DNA from 3 places in the Microtetraspora malaysiensis genome. Region 1 is predicted to be linked to each of the others. Evidence: riboswitches for the same ligand, from Rfam matches in the RefSeq annotation. Region 1 holds a riboswitch; each other region holds the start of a gene.
The links. A riboswitch is a leader RNA that binds a small molecule or an ion and turns the genes downstream of it on or off. The one in region 1 is predicted to bind cyclic di-AMP.
Positions count from the first base shown of each region.

Region 2: another riboswitch for cyclic di-AMP. It lies ahead of ACQP1V_RS30750 (C40 family peptidase); the one in region 1 lies ahead of ACQP1V_RS01785 (NlpC/P60 family protein).
Region 3: another riboswitch for cyclic di-AMP. It lies ahead of ACQP1V_RS21645 (CHAP domain-containing protein); the one in region 1 lies ahead of ACQP1V_RS01785 (NlpC/P60 family protein).

Region 1 covers NZ_CP191998.1:349,946-354,911, reverse strand. Annotated here, with positions in the region: gene ACQP1V_RS01795 (RDD family protein) at 1-1,371, opposite strand, end outside; gene ACQP1V_RS01790 (amino-acid N-acetyltransferase) at 1,482-2,048, opposite strand; cyclic di-AMP (ydaO/yuaA leader) riboswitch at 2,446-2,593, shown strand; gene ACQP1V_RS01785 (NlpC/P60 family protein) at 2,789-3,718, shown strand; gene ACQP1V_RS01780 (LuxR C-terminal-related transcriptional regulator) at 3,820-4,068, opposite strand; gene ACQP1V_RS01775 (winged helix-turn-helix transcriptional regulator) at 4,272-4,670, opposite strand; gene ACQP1V_RS01770 (alcohol dehydrogenase catalytic domain-containing protein) at 4,774-4,966, shown strand, end outside.
Region 2 covers NZ_CP191998.1:6,527,776-6,532,741, reverse strand. Annotated here, with positions in the region: gene ACQP1V_RS30755 (C40 family peptidase) at 1-280, shown strand, start outside; cyclic di-AMP (ydaO/yuaA leader) riboswitch at 1,145-1,303, shown strand; gene ACQP1V_RS30750 (C40 family peptidase) at 1,491-1,919, shown strand; gene ACQP1V_RS30745 (hypothetical protein) at 2,184-3,041, shown strand; gene ACQP1V_RS30740 (M48 family metallopeptidase) at 3,092-4,393, shown strand; gene ACQP1V_RS30735 (glycosyltransferase family 4 protein) at 4,434-4,966, shown strand, end outside.
Region 3 covers NZ_CP191998.1:4,567,941-4,572,906, reverse strand. Annotated here, with positions in the region: gene ACQP1V_RS21655 (SDR family NAD(P)-dependent oxidoreductase) at 100-888, opposite strand; gene ACQP1V_RS21650 (winged helix-turn-helix transcriptional regulator) at 999-1,460, shown strand; gene ACQP1V_RS21645 (CHAP domain-containing protein) at 1,668-2,327, opposite strand; cyclic di-AMP (ydaO/yuaA leader) riboswitch at 2,342-2,481, opposite strand; gene ACQP1V_RS21640 (MFS transporter) at 2,809-4,080, opposite strand; gene ACQP1V_RS21635 (LysR family transcriptional regulator) at 4,153-4,966, shown strand, end outside.

The DNA of each region.
Region 1 (4,966 bases):
TACCGTGCCGGCCGCCTTGTCGTGCAGCGCCTGCTGCAACGGCCGGTCCCAGAGCTGCCAGAGGACGTTGATCACCGAGAAGATGCTCAGGATCCAGCCGACGATCGGGATCCACCTGAGGAACTGCGGTCCATAAAGGACTCCGGCGCGCTTGGCGGCCGCGTCCACCGGGAGGCCGCCGGGCGGGAGGGCGCCGCCGACGGGGACGACCTTGATGCCCATGGCGATCTTGCCGACGGTCTGGCCGCGCTGCTTGAGCATCAGGAACTCATATCCGCTCATCACCAGGGCGGAGACGATCGCGATGAGCAGACTCGCCAGGAAGACGCCGCCTCCGGCGCTGAAGGCGCCCGTCCGCTCGTCGAAGCTGGGCGCGGTGACAATGATCGCCGTGAGCACCGCCGAGATGATGCCGAACGGGATACCGATGATCACGCCGTCGATGAGGCGGGCCACGAGGCGCTGCCACCACTCGGCGAGCGGGGCGGGGGCGCCGGGCGGGACCGCGCCGGCCGGCGCGCCGTACGGCTGGCCGTAACCGGGCTGGCCGTACCCCTGCTGGGGATAGGCCTGGCCGTAGCCCTGCTGGGGCTGCTGGCCGTAGCCCTGCTGACCGTAGTCGGGCTGCTGGGCATATCCCTGCTGCTGGCCGTACCCCTGCTGGCCGTAGTCGGACTGACCGTAGCCCTGCTGGGGCTGCTGGCCATAGCCCTGCTGCGGCTGCTGACCGTACGCCTGCTGCTCCTGGCCGTAACCCTGCTGGGGCTGCTGGCCATAGCCCTGCTGCTGCTCCTGCCCGTAGCCGGGCTGGGGCTGCTGCTGCGGGTAGCCGGGCTGCTGCCCGTACCCCTGGGGCTGGCCGAAGGCGCCGGTACCGGCCTGCTGGCCCTGCCCCTGCTGGCCGTACCCCTGCTGGCCGTAGTCGGACTGACCATAGCCCTGCTGGGGCTGCTGGCCGCCATAACCCTGCTGCGGCTGCTGACCGTAGCCCTGCTGCGGCTGCTGACCGTACGCCTGCTGCTCCTGGCCGTAACCCTGCTGGGGCTGCTGACCGTAGGGCGCGGGCTGGCCGAAGGCGCCCGTGCCGTAGGGCTGCTGCTGGCCGTAGCCCTGCTGGGGCTGCTGGGGCTGCTGGCCGTAACCCTGCTGGGGCTGGCCGTATACCTGCTGGTCGTGCTGCTGGCCGTACCCGTATGCCTGCTGCGGGCCGGTCGGCTGGGCGGGGTTCTGGGACGTGTTGCGATAGGTGACGACCGTCATGTCAGGGTCGTGCTGCTGGCTGGGGTTGCCCGTACCCTGCTCACGGTCCGAAGGCGGCGGTGGGGTGCCGTCCGGCGCGTCGTGGGGGTACGGCGGCTGTCCGGAGCTCACCGTTTCACCTCGTTTCGGGTTCGCATGCACAATCGTCATGCGCATGCCGATATGGCCAAAGTAGCGACAGGAATGTCAACAGTCACCTTTCCCATCGGTCACCACAATGGTCAGGATCGTGGGTGGAGATGCAGCAACATGCGCGTATTACCCAACGTGTTGGGTTTGACGTGTTCGAGATCGAGGAACTCGGCCACCCCCTCGTCGTAGGAAGCGAGAAGCTCGGCGTACACCTCCGAGGACACCGGAGTCCCGTGAATGGGCGCGAACCCATGCCTTCCGAAGAAGGCCACCTCGAAGGTCAGGCAGAAAACCCGGCGCACGCCCAGCTCGCGGGCCGCGTCGATGAGCGCGGCGACGATCCGGTGGCCCACGCCCATGCCGCGTACGCCAGGATCGACCGCCACCGTGCGAATCTCGGCCAGGTCCTCCCAGAGCACGTGCAGCGCCCCGCAGCCGACCACCACGCCGTCGAGCTCGGCCACCCAGAACTCCTGGACGTCCTCGTAGAGGGTGACCGTGGTCTTCTTCAGCAGCCGCGGCCCGACGCCGGAGTACTCGTCGACGAGACAGCGGATGGCACGGACGTCGAGGGTCCTGGCCCGGCGCACCCGCACATCCCGGGGCGCGCGTTGGCCGCTCTCGGCGTCCGAGGACCGGCCCGCAACCTGCTCCATGAACGGCCAGCCTAGTCGGCGAGCGGGCGACGTGAGCGCGCGAAGAGGGCCCGCATGCGGGGAGGTGGAGTATCGGTCATGCCCAAACCTCGGAGGCTTCCGGATCACCTCACGCCCTGTATCCGTTCGCGCACGTTCCGCTCTCCATCGATCCGCGTTCCGGAAATTTCCCCTTTAGGAAAGGCGGAGAGCGCGGTGACCTGCCGCGAAGACGGCGCCGACCTGGTCAACGCCGAGTAACGGCCGTTTGGCCCCTCTACCACATGTAACCCGACCGTGATCGTTCGGTTGTGGAACCTAGACGGAATCCGGAGTTCTGGTTGAGCAGGAACCCCGGGTGCACTAGTGTCCACCGACGATGCCGGTAATCGTGAAAGGCGCGACGACCGGACCGCCGAATCCCCAGGCGCCCATGCCGAGGGGAGCCGGGGAACCAACTGCGAAGATCCGGGGTCGCCCCCGGGTCGTCACGGGGTGAATCCGAAAGGTAGGGCTACTCCGGCCCGAACCCGACAGCTAACCCGGTAGGCGGCCAGAGTGCCAGGCAGACGCAGCCGTCTCCTCCGGGAGCCACGCGGCACGGAATCCCCCTGCCGGGCACGCGTAGGAGAGGAGCTTTGGTGCGCATCTCTGGAGGACGATCGGCGGGCAGACACGCCCGCGGGCGACGGCGCCGCCCCCGGTCTTCCGCCGGCGGCCCGATCCGCAGGGCCGCGTTCCTCGGCGTCACCCTCATCGCGATGACCTTCGCCGTCCCCGCGGTGTCCGCGACGGCCGACCCCAAGCCCAGCCTCAAGGAGCTGACCGCCGAGGTCGAGCGGCTCTACGACGAGATCGAGACCCTCACCGAGCAGTACAACGGCGCCCGGGTCAAGCTCAAGGAGGCCGAGCGGTCCGCCGAGCTCTCGAAGAAGACCCTGGCCAAGAGCGAGGCCGAGCTGGAGACCCGGCGCAGGACGGCCAGCCTGCTCGCCCAGAACACCTACATGACCGGCGGCCTCGGCTCCGCGTTGGCACTGTTCGGCTCGGACAACCCGGAGTCCTACCTCGACCGGGCGTCCACGACGTACGCGCTCCAGATGCAGCAGGGCGAGGAGGTCGCCCAGGTCGCCAAGGCGATGGAGGCGGCCGAGCGGGCCAGGACCAGCGCCAAGGCGCGGCAGAAGGAAGTGAAGGACCTGCTCTCCGGCATCGCCGGGCAGACCGACAAGATCCGCAAGCTGGTCAAGAAGTCCGAGAGCAACCTCTACAGCAAGGTCGCGGGGAGCGTCGGCAGGGGCAGCTCCGCCAGGCGGCTGGACTTCCCCATCATCGGCAACGGCAAGGCCGCCGAGGCGGCGCGCTGGGCCCTCACGCAGCAGCTCAAGCCGTACGTGTGGGGCGCCGACGGCCCGAGCTCCTTCGACTGCTCCGGGCTGGTCCTGGCGGCCTACCAGAGGGTCGGCATCAGCCTCCCCCACTACACCGGCTCGCAGTGGTCGTCCGGCACGCACGTCCCCGTCAAGGACATGCGCCCCGGTGACCTGGTCTTCTTCTACCAGGACCTGCACCACGTGGGCATCTACATCGGCGGCGGCTACATGGTCCACGCGCCGCGCACGGGCGACGTGGTCCGGATCGCCCCCCTGGCCAACCGGCCCATCGTCGGCGTCGTACGGATCGCGGACTAGAGCGGGCCGGAGCGGGCCGGAACCGGCCGCAGCGCGCACTCACGTGGCAGCCCCTGATCGAGCAGAGGATCAGGGGCTGACGCGTTTCCGGGGTCCGGTGGTCAGATCAGGCGGCGCCTGGCCGCCCACGCGACCGCCTCGATGGCGGTCGCGACGCCGAGCCGATCGCAGATGCCCCGCAGCCGCCGCCGCACGGTGCGCCCGCTCACGTCGAGGCGGCGGCCCACCTTGTCCACAGTGCCGCCCTTGGCCAGTTCGGCCAGCAGCCTGAGGTCGTCGTCGCTGAGACCGGCGCGTTCGCTTTCCGGCCCGGGGCTCTCGCCACGGGAAACCACATCGGAAAGCGGCATCGTCACCCCTCCCCCACAAGGATCGAATATCGGCTCGCCTTCGGAAGGTAAACACTTTGTTCAAAAATCGTCAAGTTCGGACCCTCATTGGCCATTGACAGTCCGTACGGCATAGCAGACGGTCGCCGCGGTTTACCCACCGCCTTTATCCCAGCATTTCCCGGCACTCGGGTAAACGCCGTGCGCGGCGGGACCGAAAGGACTCAGAGATCGGCGTCATAGGCGGCGCGGGCCGCCTCGACCTCCTCCATGTGGATCTCAGCCCACTCTTTGACGGCGTACATCAACGGCATGAGGGTCCAGCCGAGAGGGGTCAGCTCGTAGTCCACCCGGACGGGCACGGTCGGGGTGACCCTCCGGGAGACCAGGCCGTCACGCTCCATCGTGCGCAGGGTCTGCGTGAGCATCTTCTGACTCACCCCCGCGATGGTCCTCGCGAGATCGCTGTATCGCTGGGGCCCGTCGGCGAGGGCGCTGAGCACGAGGCTGACCCACTTGTCGCTGAGGCGGTCGAGAAGCTTGCGCGAGGGGCAGGACGCGACGTACGCGTCGTACTCGCGCTTGGCCTCCTGGCGCCGCTGAGCCGCCGAGAGTGTCGCCATTTGCGCTCCTTGAGGTGGATTACACACTTCCAGGTGCCTTCTTACCGAAAGAGAGTAACTCTTCATAGGTTGTGCAACACACTCTCTGGATCAAGGAGGAGACATGCGCGCTCTCACCGCACACTCAGGCACCCTCGAGATCGTCGAGGCGCCCACCCCGGAGCCCGGCCGGGGCCAGGTCCGGATCAGGATGGAGGCCGCGACCGTCAATCCGGTCGACCTGGCGACCCGCGACGGCCATCTCGCGGCCTTCTACAGCCCGCGCGAGCGGGTCGGTCTCGGTTGGGACGTGGCCG
Region 2 (4,966 bases), 3.0 Mb from region 1:
CGGGCCGGGCTCGTGGGACTGCTCGGGACTCGTCCAGGCCGCGTGGTCGGCCGGCGGGGTGTCGCTGCCACGGACGAGCTATGAGCAGTGGGCGTGGGGGGCGAGCCGCAAGGTCCCGCTCAACGCGCTGCAGGCCGGCGACCTGCTCTGGCATGCCGGGCTCGGCCATGTGGGCATCTACGCCGGAAACGGCAAGGTCGTCCACGCTCCGCAGACGGGTGACGTGGTGAAGGTCGTCACGCTGGCCCAGTACAACGCGATGGGGGCGGTGCGCCCTTGATCCGTGCCGCTGGATAGCGGACTCTCGATCTGGCGGGACACCGGCTGACCGGTGTCCCGCTTCGCGTATGCGGCCTTGCTCTTCCGGCTTGGCCGGGTCGGGCGCTTCGCCGGAAGGAACCCGCGGTCCTCGCGACGCCCGCGGGCCAACGCTGCGGTCCTCGCTCCCTACCGCTCCGCGCCCGCGATCCTGGTGATACGTATGCGGACAGCGCGCCGGCTCACGTGCCCTGCCCGCCCCCAGGGGCCCGTCACGTCGCCCGGAGGGCCGTTACCGGCCCCACGCGGACTCCGTTGCGTGGCGCGCACCCACGCGGCCTCGCCCGAGGCCCCGCCGTCCGTCCGCCCGGCGCGCGAACAATGACGGCGTGTCGTCGGCGCGTGCGGTGCCCCTCGCCCATTCGCCGAAGCGCGGGCTGGGAAGGCGATGGAGACAAAAGATCCATCGCGAAGTACGCCGGCTCGCGCAGGGCTGGATTATGACTTCCGATCTTTAGTGAGAAATGTGATAACTCTCACACCGAAGTGGATCAAAATGGGGCCGTTGACGATCTTCGTGGCGTAAAGGCGAACGCCGGAATCGATCTCGCAATCGGAGTGATCGATGTGGCCGATGTGGCCAATTTGTGGTGTGATGCGGCAAATGTGAGCAGGGTCACATCGACTGTCCGGAAATATCGGCTACCCAGGGGTTTCCGCTTGCCCGGATCGTTTATTCGATCTTTATTTCTTGGTTAGGCCTTTGCCGTCTTGTGGCACGAATCGGTAACTTCTGGGCCGCGGTGAGCGCCACGCCACCGCCGCGAACAACGGTCCGACGCCGTGTTCGCGCAGCATCCGTCGCCAGCTTCGGGACTTCCTGAGGTGAAGCGACATGCCGAGTCCGTGCAGTCAGGAGGCACGGAGCCGGGGAACCATCGACCTTCTGCCGAAGGTCCGGGGTGAATCGGCGCGCTTCGCGCCGTAGGGCGACTTCCCCGCCCGAACCCGTCAGCTAACCCGGTAGGCGCAAGCGGAAGACCCTAGGAGCGATCCTGTCCAGCACCCCTGCACGTCTGTCCCGCCTTGCCCGCGTCACCCTGGGCGGCGCCGCGATCGGCGTCTCCTTCGGGGCCGTCGGCGCCTCCCCCGCCTCGGCCGACCCCGTGACGGACGGCCTCACCATGGAGAAGGTCACGACCACGAGTGCGACGGCCCTGACGGAAGCCGAAATGTCGGCCACCGTGACGGTCGCCACCGCGCAGACCTCCAGCCGCCAGTCCAAGGCGGCCCGCCAGCAGCAGCTGGCCCGCAAGGCCGTCGAAGTGGCCAAGAAGCAACTCGGCGACCCGTACCGATGGGGCGCCAGCGGCCCCGGCGCGTTCGACTGCTCGGGCCTCGTCCAGTACGCCTGGCAGAAGGCCGGCGTGGACATCCCGCGCACCACCTGGTCACAGCGCAGCGGTGTGAAGAAGAAGGTCGCCTGGAGCAAGCTCAAGCCCGGTGACCTCATCTTCACGAGCGGCGGCGGCCACGTCGGTATGTACGTCGGAAAGGGCAAGATGATCCACTCGCCGCACACCGGCGCGGTGGTCCGCATCGACAAGCTCGACGCCTACCGCAAGAGCAGCTTCGTCGGAGCGGTCCGCCCCGGCAGCTGAGAACACAGGAGCGCCCGCCGATGGGCGGTGAGCGTCCGATGCCGACAGCCGTTCCCCCGGGCTGTCGGACCTGACGCTCCCGACGTGCCCCCAGGAGCGTCCCCGCCCATCGGCCGGGTACGTCCGGCAGAAGAAGACCCCATCCCGGGCGCGCCCGGGACGCCCCCCGGCCGGGGTGGGGTCTGACCGGACACGCCTCGCGGCCCCGTCCCTCGTCCAGAGGGGCGGGGTCGCGGCATATCCGGCGACCCGTACGATTTCCGCATGCTCGCTCTGGCCCGCCTCACGGCGGCCGTGCTGGTCGTGGCGTCGGTGACCGGCCTGGCCGCCGACGCCCCACCCGACCGGGCCTTCGCCACGGCGCGGACGGTCATGGGGGAGCACCCCGAGATATGGGTCGGCGCCTCCATCGCCAGGGGGAAGCACGCCGTCGTCGTCACCGGGCATGCGGCGTCCACGCCGCCGTCCCTCTCCACGCCTGGGGCCCGTGCCGGAGCCGGGCTCGCCGACGTGGCCGACTCCGCTCGCCGTACGGTCGCCCGGGTCTGGGGGCAGGTGGACGCGGTGATCCTCGTCCCGGCGACCGACGAGCAGGCGGAGGTGCTCGCGTCGCCCTCCGGGGTGGCGGGCCTGGCCGCCCTGGCCGACGTCGACCACGTGATCGTGGCGCCGTCCGGGTTCGGCCGGCTCTCCCCGACCGGCCGCCGGGTCGTGCTGGCCCACGAGCTGACCCACGTCGCCACCGGCGCCGCGCTCTCCGGGGACATGCCGGCCTGGCTGGTGGAGGGCTTCGCCGACTACGTCGGCTATCACGGCAGCGGCCTCACGGCGCGGGCGGTCGCGGCGGAGCTCACCGCCGAGGTCCGTTCCGGAACGCCGCCCGTGGCACTGCCCGGCCGCGAGGCGTTCCGGCCCGGCGGGCCGCGGCTCCCGCAGGCGTACGAGGAGGCATGGCTGGCCTGCCGGTACATTGCCGACCGGTACGGGGAGCACGCCCTGGTGGCTCTCTATCGGGCGGCGCGTCGCCACGGCATCACCACGGCGCTGGTAGAAACGTTAGGCACCGATCTGGCGGAGCTGACCGCGGCCTGGCGAGGATACCTGCGCCGCGAGCTCGCCTGATATGGCCCGCCCGCACGAGAACCGCCGCGGACTGCGAAGGGGTGATGGGGATGTCACAGAGCGACGTCGCCGGACATGTCGGCCGCTCCAGAGCCGGACGCTACTCCGGGAGCCGGGCGGCGGCGATCACGCTGCTCGCTCTGGGCGCGGCCCTGCTGGCGGTCGTCGCGGTCACGACCCCGTGGCGGCCCCTCGGCCCCGACGCTCCGGACGTGCGCGCCGAGCCCGCGCTGGACTTCACCCGCGCCCAGCTCGACCGCGCCGACGCCTTCGACGCGGCGACGTCGCCTCCCGGCTACCTGTCGCTCGCGCTGACCCTGCTCATCGGGGGAGTGCTCGTCCTCACCCCGGTCGGCGCCCGGCTGATCGGGCGGCTCAGGGGACCCTGGTGGATCAAGGCGATCATCGGCCTGCTCGGTGTCTACGTCGTCTCGCTGGTGCTCAGATGGCCGCTCGGCATGTGGATGGAGGGCGTGCTGCGGGACTACGGCCTGTCCACGCAGACCTGGGGTTCCTGGTCCGCCGACCGGCTGAAGAACTTCGCCCTCCAGATCGTGCTCTCCGGCATCGCCGTGCTGGTGATCGTCGCACTCGCCCGCAAGTGGCCGCGCGCCTGGTGGATCCCCGCCTCCGTGGGCGCGTTCGCGCTGACCGTCGTGGTGTCCTTCGCGTACCCGGTCGTGGTAGAGCCGATGTTCAACAACTTCACGCCGCTGCCCGCCGGGCAGCTGCGCACCGACCTGCTCGCCATGGCCCAGAGGGACGGCGTCCCGGTCAAGGACGTGCTGGTCGCCGACGCCTCCCGCCGCACCACCGCGCTCAACGCGTACGTCTCCGGGTTCGGGGCCACCCGCCGCATCGTCGTCTACGACACGCTGGTCAGTCAGCCGGAGCAGGAGGTCGAGCTGGTCGTCGCGCACGAGCTGGGCCACGCCAAGAACGACGACGTCCTGTACGGCACGCTGGTGGGCGCCCTCGGCGCAGCGGCGGGCACCTGCCTGCTCTTCCTCGTGTTCCAGGCGCTGCGCCGCCGCGCGGGAGTCTCCTCGGCGGGCGACCCCCGGGCCGTCGCGCTGCTCGTCGGGCTCATCTCCCTCGGCACCGTGCTTTCCGGGCCGGCGCAGAACGTGGTGAGCCGGCAGATCGAGGCCCGCGCGGACGCGCACGCGCTCGACCTCACCCGCGACCCGGCCCCGTTCATCGCCATGCAGAAGAGCCTGGCGCTGCGCAACATCTCGGACCTGTCGCCGAGCGCCCTGGACTACATGCTCTACGCCTCACACCCCTCGACCGCCGAGCGCATCGCGATGGCACGGTCCTGGGCGCGCCTCAATGGCGTGCCCCGGCCGTGACGCGACGACCGTGCAGAGCGGCGGACCCGGAGGAGGGGCCGTGGACAGGACCCTGTTCGTCACCAACGACTTCCCGCCGAGGCCCGGGGGCATCCAGGCGTTCGTCCACGGGCTGGCCTCCCGCCTCGACCCGGCGTCGGTCGTGGTCTACGCCCCACGCTGGAAGGGGTGCGAGGCGTTCGACGCGCGGCAGCCGTACGAGGTGGTGCGGCACCCGACCTCGCTCATGCTGCCGGGGCCGTCGGTGGCGCGCCGGGCCGCCGAGCTGGCGCGGGACTGCCGCACCGTCGTCTTCGGCGCCGCGGCCCCGCTCGGCCTGCTCGCCCCCGCCCTGCGTGAGGCCGGGGCCCGGCGCGTGGTCATGCTGACGCACGGCCACGAGGCGTCCTGGGCCCGGCTGCCGATCGCCCGCGACCTCCTGCGCCGCATCGGCGAGGGCGCGGATCTGGTCACCTACCTGGGTGAGTACACGCGCGGCCACCTCGCGCCGCACATCCCCGACGCCAAGCTCGTACGGCTCGCGCCGGGCGTGGACACCGCGACCTTCCACCCGGGCGCCGGGGGAGCGCGGGT
Region 3 (4,966 bases), 4.2 Mb from region 1:
CAAGGCGGCTCGGTGGGGGCCCACCGGCAGGCCCCCACTCTGGAAGGTCGGACCCCGTCGACTGTCCGAAAGGATGCGGCCGTCGGGTGGCACAGCGGGTCAGTCGGTGACGCTGCCCGCGCTGAGATTGGCGACCGCGCCGGTCATCGCGCTGGCCCGGTCGGAGGCCATGAAGGCCGCCACGTCGGCGACCTCGGCCAGGGTCGGCAGCCGCTTGAGCATGGTGGCCTGTTCGCCACCGGCCTGGAACTGCTCCGGCGTGAGACCGACGGTCGGGGCGATCAGGGAGAAGACCTCGGCGATGAGAGGGGTCTCGGGGATGGAGTTGGAGCGCAGGCACACCACCCGGACGCCAGCCGGGCCCAGCTCGGCCGCCAGCACGCGGGAGAACGCCTCGATGGCGGCCCAGGCCGGGGCCATGCCGCCGACGAGCGGGGCGGCCAGCCGCGCGGGTGTGGCGGACAGCGTCATGATCACCCCGGAGCCCTGCTCGGTCATGTGCCGGGCCGCCGCCGTCGCGGTGATGAACTGGGCTTTGGTGTAAAAGTCGATCGGACGGCTGAAATCCTGCTCTGGCAGGTCGGCCAGGGGGGTGCCCTGAAGACCCCGGTGCGATATGCCCGTGGCGTTGAAAGAGATGTCGATCTGACCGGCCGCGCGCCTCACCTCGGCCAGGTGGTCGGCCACCATCGTGCGGTCCAGGACATCCACGCGGGCGAACTCGGCCTGTCCGCCCGCGCTCACAATCTTGTCGGCCAGCACCTCAAGCCGATCGAGATCACGTCCGGTGAGGAAGACGCGGGCTCCCTCCCGAGCGAAGGTCTCGGCCACAGCACCGCCAACCGCTCCGGTGGCCCCGTAAATGACAGCGTTCTTGTTCACCAGCATGGTGTCCTCCAGTGGAGATACGAAGATGCCGATCTACTAGCATCATGAAAGCAATCTAGATCGCGCAGTTGCGTGATGCAAGTTGCCTGCGTGGCGGTGAGGAGTGCCTGATGCTCGGCAGGTTGTACGACAACGAGGTGTGTTCGGCGGCACGCGCCCTGGAGATCGTCGGTGAGCGCTGGAGCCTGCTGATCATCCGCAACGCGATGTTCACGGGCGCCACCCGGTTCACAGAGTTCCAGCGCGCGCTCCGCATCGCCCCGAACATCCTGACCAGCCGCCTGCAGCGGTTCGTCGAGGCCGGCCTGATGGAGACCAGGCCTCAGCCGGACGCCCCCGAGGTGCACGAGTACGTCCTCACCGACAAAGGACTGGACCTCCAGCCTGTGATCATCGCGCTCACCCACTGGGGTGACCGCTGGGCCGCCCCCGACGGACCGCCGATCATCTACCGGCACGACGGTTGTGACGGCCCCCTCCGCCAGCACCTCACCTGCGACAACTGCGGCGCCACCCCAACGTCCGCGGAGGTCGGCGTCCTCCGGGGACCCGGCATGCCACCCGGCCGCTGAAAGCCGACTGACGGGAACATTTGTCCAATCCGCCGGCGGCACGGACGGCGACAGCGGGCTCATGATTACTTCCCCGGGGGTCGACGACGGCCGGAGGCCGGGTTCAGCCCGTGGAGTGCGGCGCATCTCCGCCTCCTGATCCGGACAGCAGAACGCCCCCGGCGGTCTGCCGGGGGCGTTCATGGGGTCACGTCTGTCAGACGGACATCACGCGGTGTAGACGGGGTAGCCGAAGCCCGTCACCTGGCTCATCGGCCGGGTGCGGATCTCGACCTTGCCGTTGCCGGTGTTGCCTTCGACGGTCTTGATGGTGCCGTCGCCGTTGTCCTTGACGACGAGGCCGACGTGGTCGATGCCGTAGATGCTCTTGCCGCCGTTCCAGTCGAAGAACACGACCGCGCCGGGCGTGGCCTTGTTGCCCCAGCGGTGGTTGTCCTGGAACCACTTGGCGTGCTGGACGGTGTAGGCGTCCCAGCCGAGGACCGGGCGCAGACCCGCCTTCTCGCCGACCCAGGAGACGAACATGTCGCACCAGGGGGCGTTGGCGTAGGCGTTGACGTGGCCGCCGTCACGGGCGACGGTCTCCTTCGCCCGCTGCGAGCTCATGTACCACTCGTGGAACTTGGTGCCGCCGCCGTTGGCGTTCTCGCTGACGCCGACCTGGTCCTGCGCGATCTTCAGGAGCTGCTCGGGGCTCACCTTAGGCAGCGAGGCGGCCTTCTTCATGAGGGGGCTGACGCTGGCCGCCTGCGTGCCGGCCGGAAGGGTCTCCGCGTGGGCCGCGGCCATCGTCACGGGGACGGCGGTGCCGGCGGCGAGGATTCCGGTGATCAGGGCAGTACGAAGAAGAGTCTTAGGGGCTCGCATTACGGGGGTCTACTCCCTTGCTTCCAAGCCGCCTACCGGGTTAGCTGACGGGTTCGGGCGTGGAAGTCGCCCTACGGTACGGCTGTACCGATTCACCCCAGAGTGATGGTGGGTCCCCGGCTCCGCGACGACGCGGACTCAGCGGTCGAGCGGTCAGGTCCAGGAAAGGACAACCGCATGATCGGTTATGGGGCAGGCATACTGCGCAGAGGTCAGGTATGCGCCGTGTTCCCAGAACAGTAATAGACGAACCCAAATCGGTCAAGCATGGACAAACTGGGACATAGTTCCGTAATGATCGGTTAATGGGGTTCCGGCCTCAGGGTCAGGGAGATCGACGATCGGCCGCAGGGCGCGCAACCCCCTGCGGGTACGCCGATCCCGATGCCGCGGGCAGAGATCGGCGGCCGGGCGCCGGCGCGCGGCGGCAGCCCCGTAAAGATCTACGAAGAGGCTTGGGCCGGGCATGGGGATTCCCTGGTCATCGGGATGCCGTCGACGAGCGGCGAGATGTGCCGGACCGGGCGCCGGCCCCGGGCGGATCGAGGTCCGGGGCTCCGGCGAGGCCGAGATCGCTGAGCGGAGACCGTGTCCGGGCGGGCGAGTGGCGGGACAGCAGGCATCCGATCAGCGCGGCGGCGAGGCCGGCCAGCCCGGCCGCCGCGAAGCCGCCCGCCGGCACCGACAGGTCGATCGCTCCCCCCACGATCGGGGACCCGAGCGCGAAACCCGCGCTCAGCGCCGAGGATTGCAGCCCTGTCGCTTCGCCACGCACGCTGGCGGGCGCGAGCCGGCTCACCGCGTCGGCCACCGTGGAAAGAGTCGGCGCGGCGAGCAGCCCCGCACCGACACCGGCCACGCACAACCAGGGCCAATCGTGGGCCAGCCCGGCAGGAATGGTCGCCAGCCCGAGCAGACCGAGCAGCAGCCACGTGGGCAGCGGCCGGGGGAGCGCGCCGTACACCAGCCCACCGACGATGGAGGCTACGCCGTACACCGCCACGACCACGGCGGCCCAGGACACCTGGCCCGCCTCTTCGAGGGTGGCGACGATGGCCAGGTCGGTACCACTGAGCAGCATCGTGACGCCGAACGCCATCACCAGCACGGCGATCATGTCCGGGCCCAGCCACTCCCGGCGACGGGGGCGGCCGGCCGTGTCGGCCTCCGCCTCGTCCTCGGCACGCAGCGGCGGGTTGAGCAAGGCGATCCCCGCTCCACCCGCCACGATCGCGGCGCCGACGCCCCAGGCCACCACGCCGGGGGACACCTTCGCCGCGCAGAGGATCACGATCGGTGGGCCCACCATGTACGACAGCTCGCCCTGCACCGATTCCAGCGCGAACGCGGCCCGGCGCTGTCCCGCCGTCGTCATCGCGGCGATCGCCTGCCTGGTCACCAGCGAGGCCGGCACCAGCAGCAGACCCGCCGCGAAGGCGGCGACCAGCAGGATCCCGTACGGCATTATCGGCACGCTCAGCCAGAACACGACCTGCAGTACGACAGTGACCCGCAATACGATGCGCGGACCCCGCCAGTCGATCATGCGGCCAAGCAGCGGCCCGCCCAGCGCCATCCCTGCGGTCATAGCCGCCGCGACGCCACCCGCTGCCGCGTAGCTCATGTCCAGGCCCAGCACGACATACATCGTCAGCGCCATCACAGATGCTGTGATGGCGGTACGGGCGAGCAGCGACATGCTCAGCAGTGGTGCCATTCCTGGCACGGCGAGTACCTGTCGGTAGCTGGTCACCTGCGTGACGCTAGATCCTCTGCCGTGCCATAGGAAGTGGTTATTTTGTTGGAGATGGCATAATGAATACTTATGGCTGGGGATCTTGAGACCGCGTTGCTGCGGTCATTCGTCACCGCCGTGCGGGCGGGCAGCATCAGCCGCGCCGCGACCGCGCTCGGACACACCCAGCCCGCGCTCAGCCAGCAGTTGCGCAAGCTCGAGAGCGTCGTCGGCCGTCCGCTGCTGCACCGGTCGCCATCTGGCGTCTCGCCGACGCGGGCGGGTGAGGAGCTCCTGCCGTACGCCGAACGCATTCTCACGCTCTCCGCACAGGCACTCACCGAAACCGGGCGCGCGCTTACCGGCCACTGCGGCATCGGGCTGCTTGAAGACCTTGCCGCGTCCCGGCTTCCGCAGGCCCTCGCCGACCTCGCCCGGCTGCACCCCGGCGCGACGTTGGAGGTGCTGAGCCTTTCCAACGCCGCGATGCGGGAGGCCTACGACGCGGGCCGCGTCCAACTCGTGCTCGACGCGGTGCCGGACGTTCCCGGGCCGCCGCGCTGGACGGTACGCCGCCCGCTGGTCTGGGCGATCGGCCAGGGGGTGGACGTGACTGCCGACCCGCTGCCGGTGGTGCTGTTCTCGAACCCGTGCTCCTGGCGCACGTCAGTGCTGGAAACGATGGAACGTGCCGATCGGCGCTGGCGGGTGGCGTTCGAAAGCAACAGCCTGGTCGGTGTCCTCGCCGCGGTACGGGCCGGGCTCGGCGTCGCGGCGCTCATGCCCGCAAACCTCGAACCAGCCATGGCCTGCCACAACGCGGACGCCCTGCCCACCCTGCCGGACGTCGAGCTCGGTCTCGTACGGCACCCACCGACCGAAGGTGATCCCCTGATCGATGCGG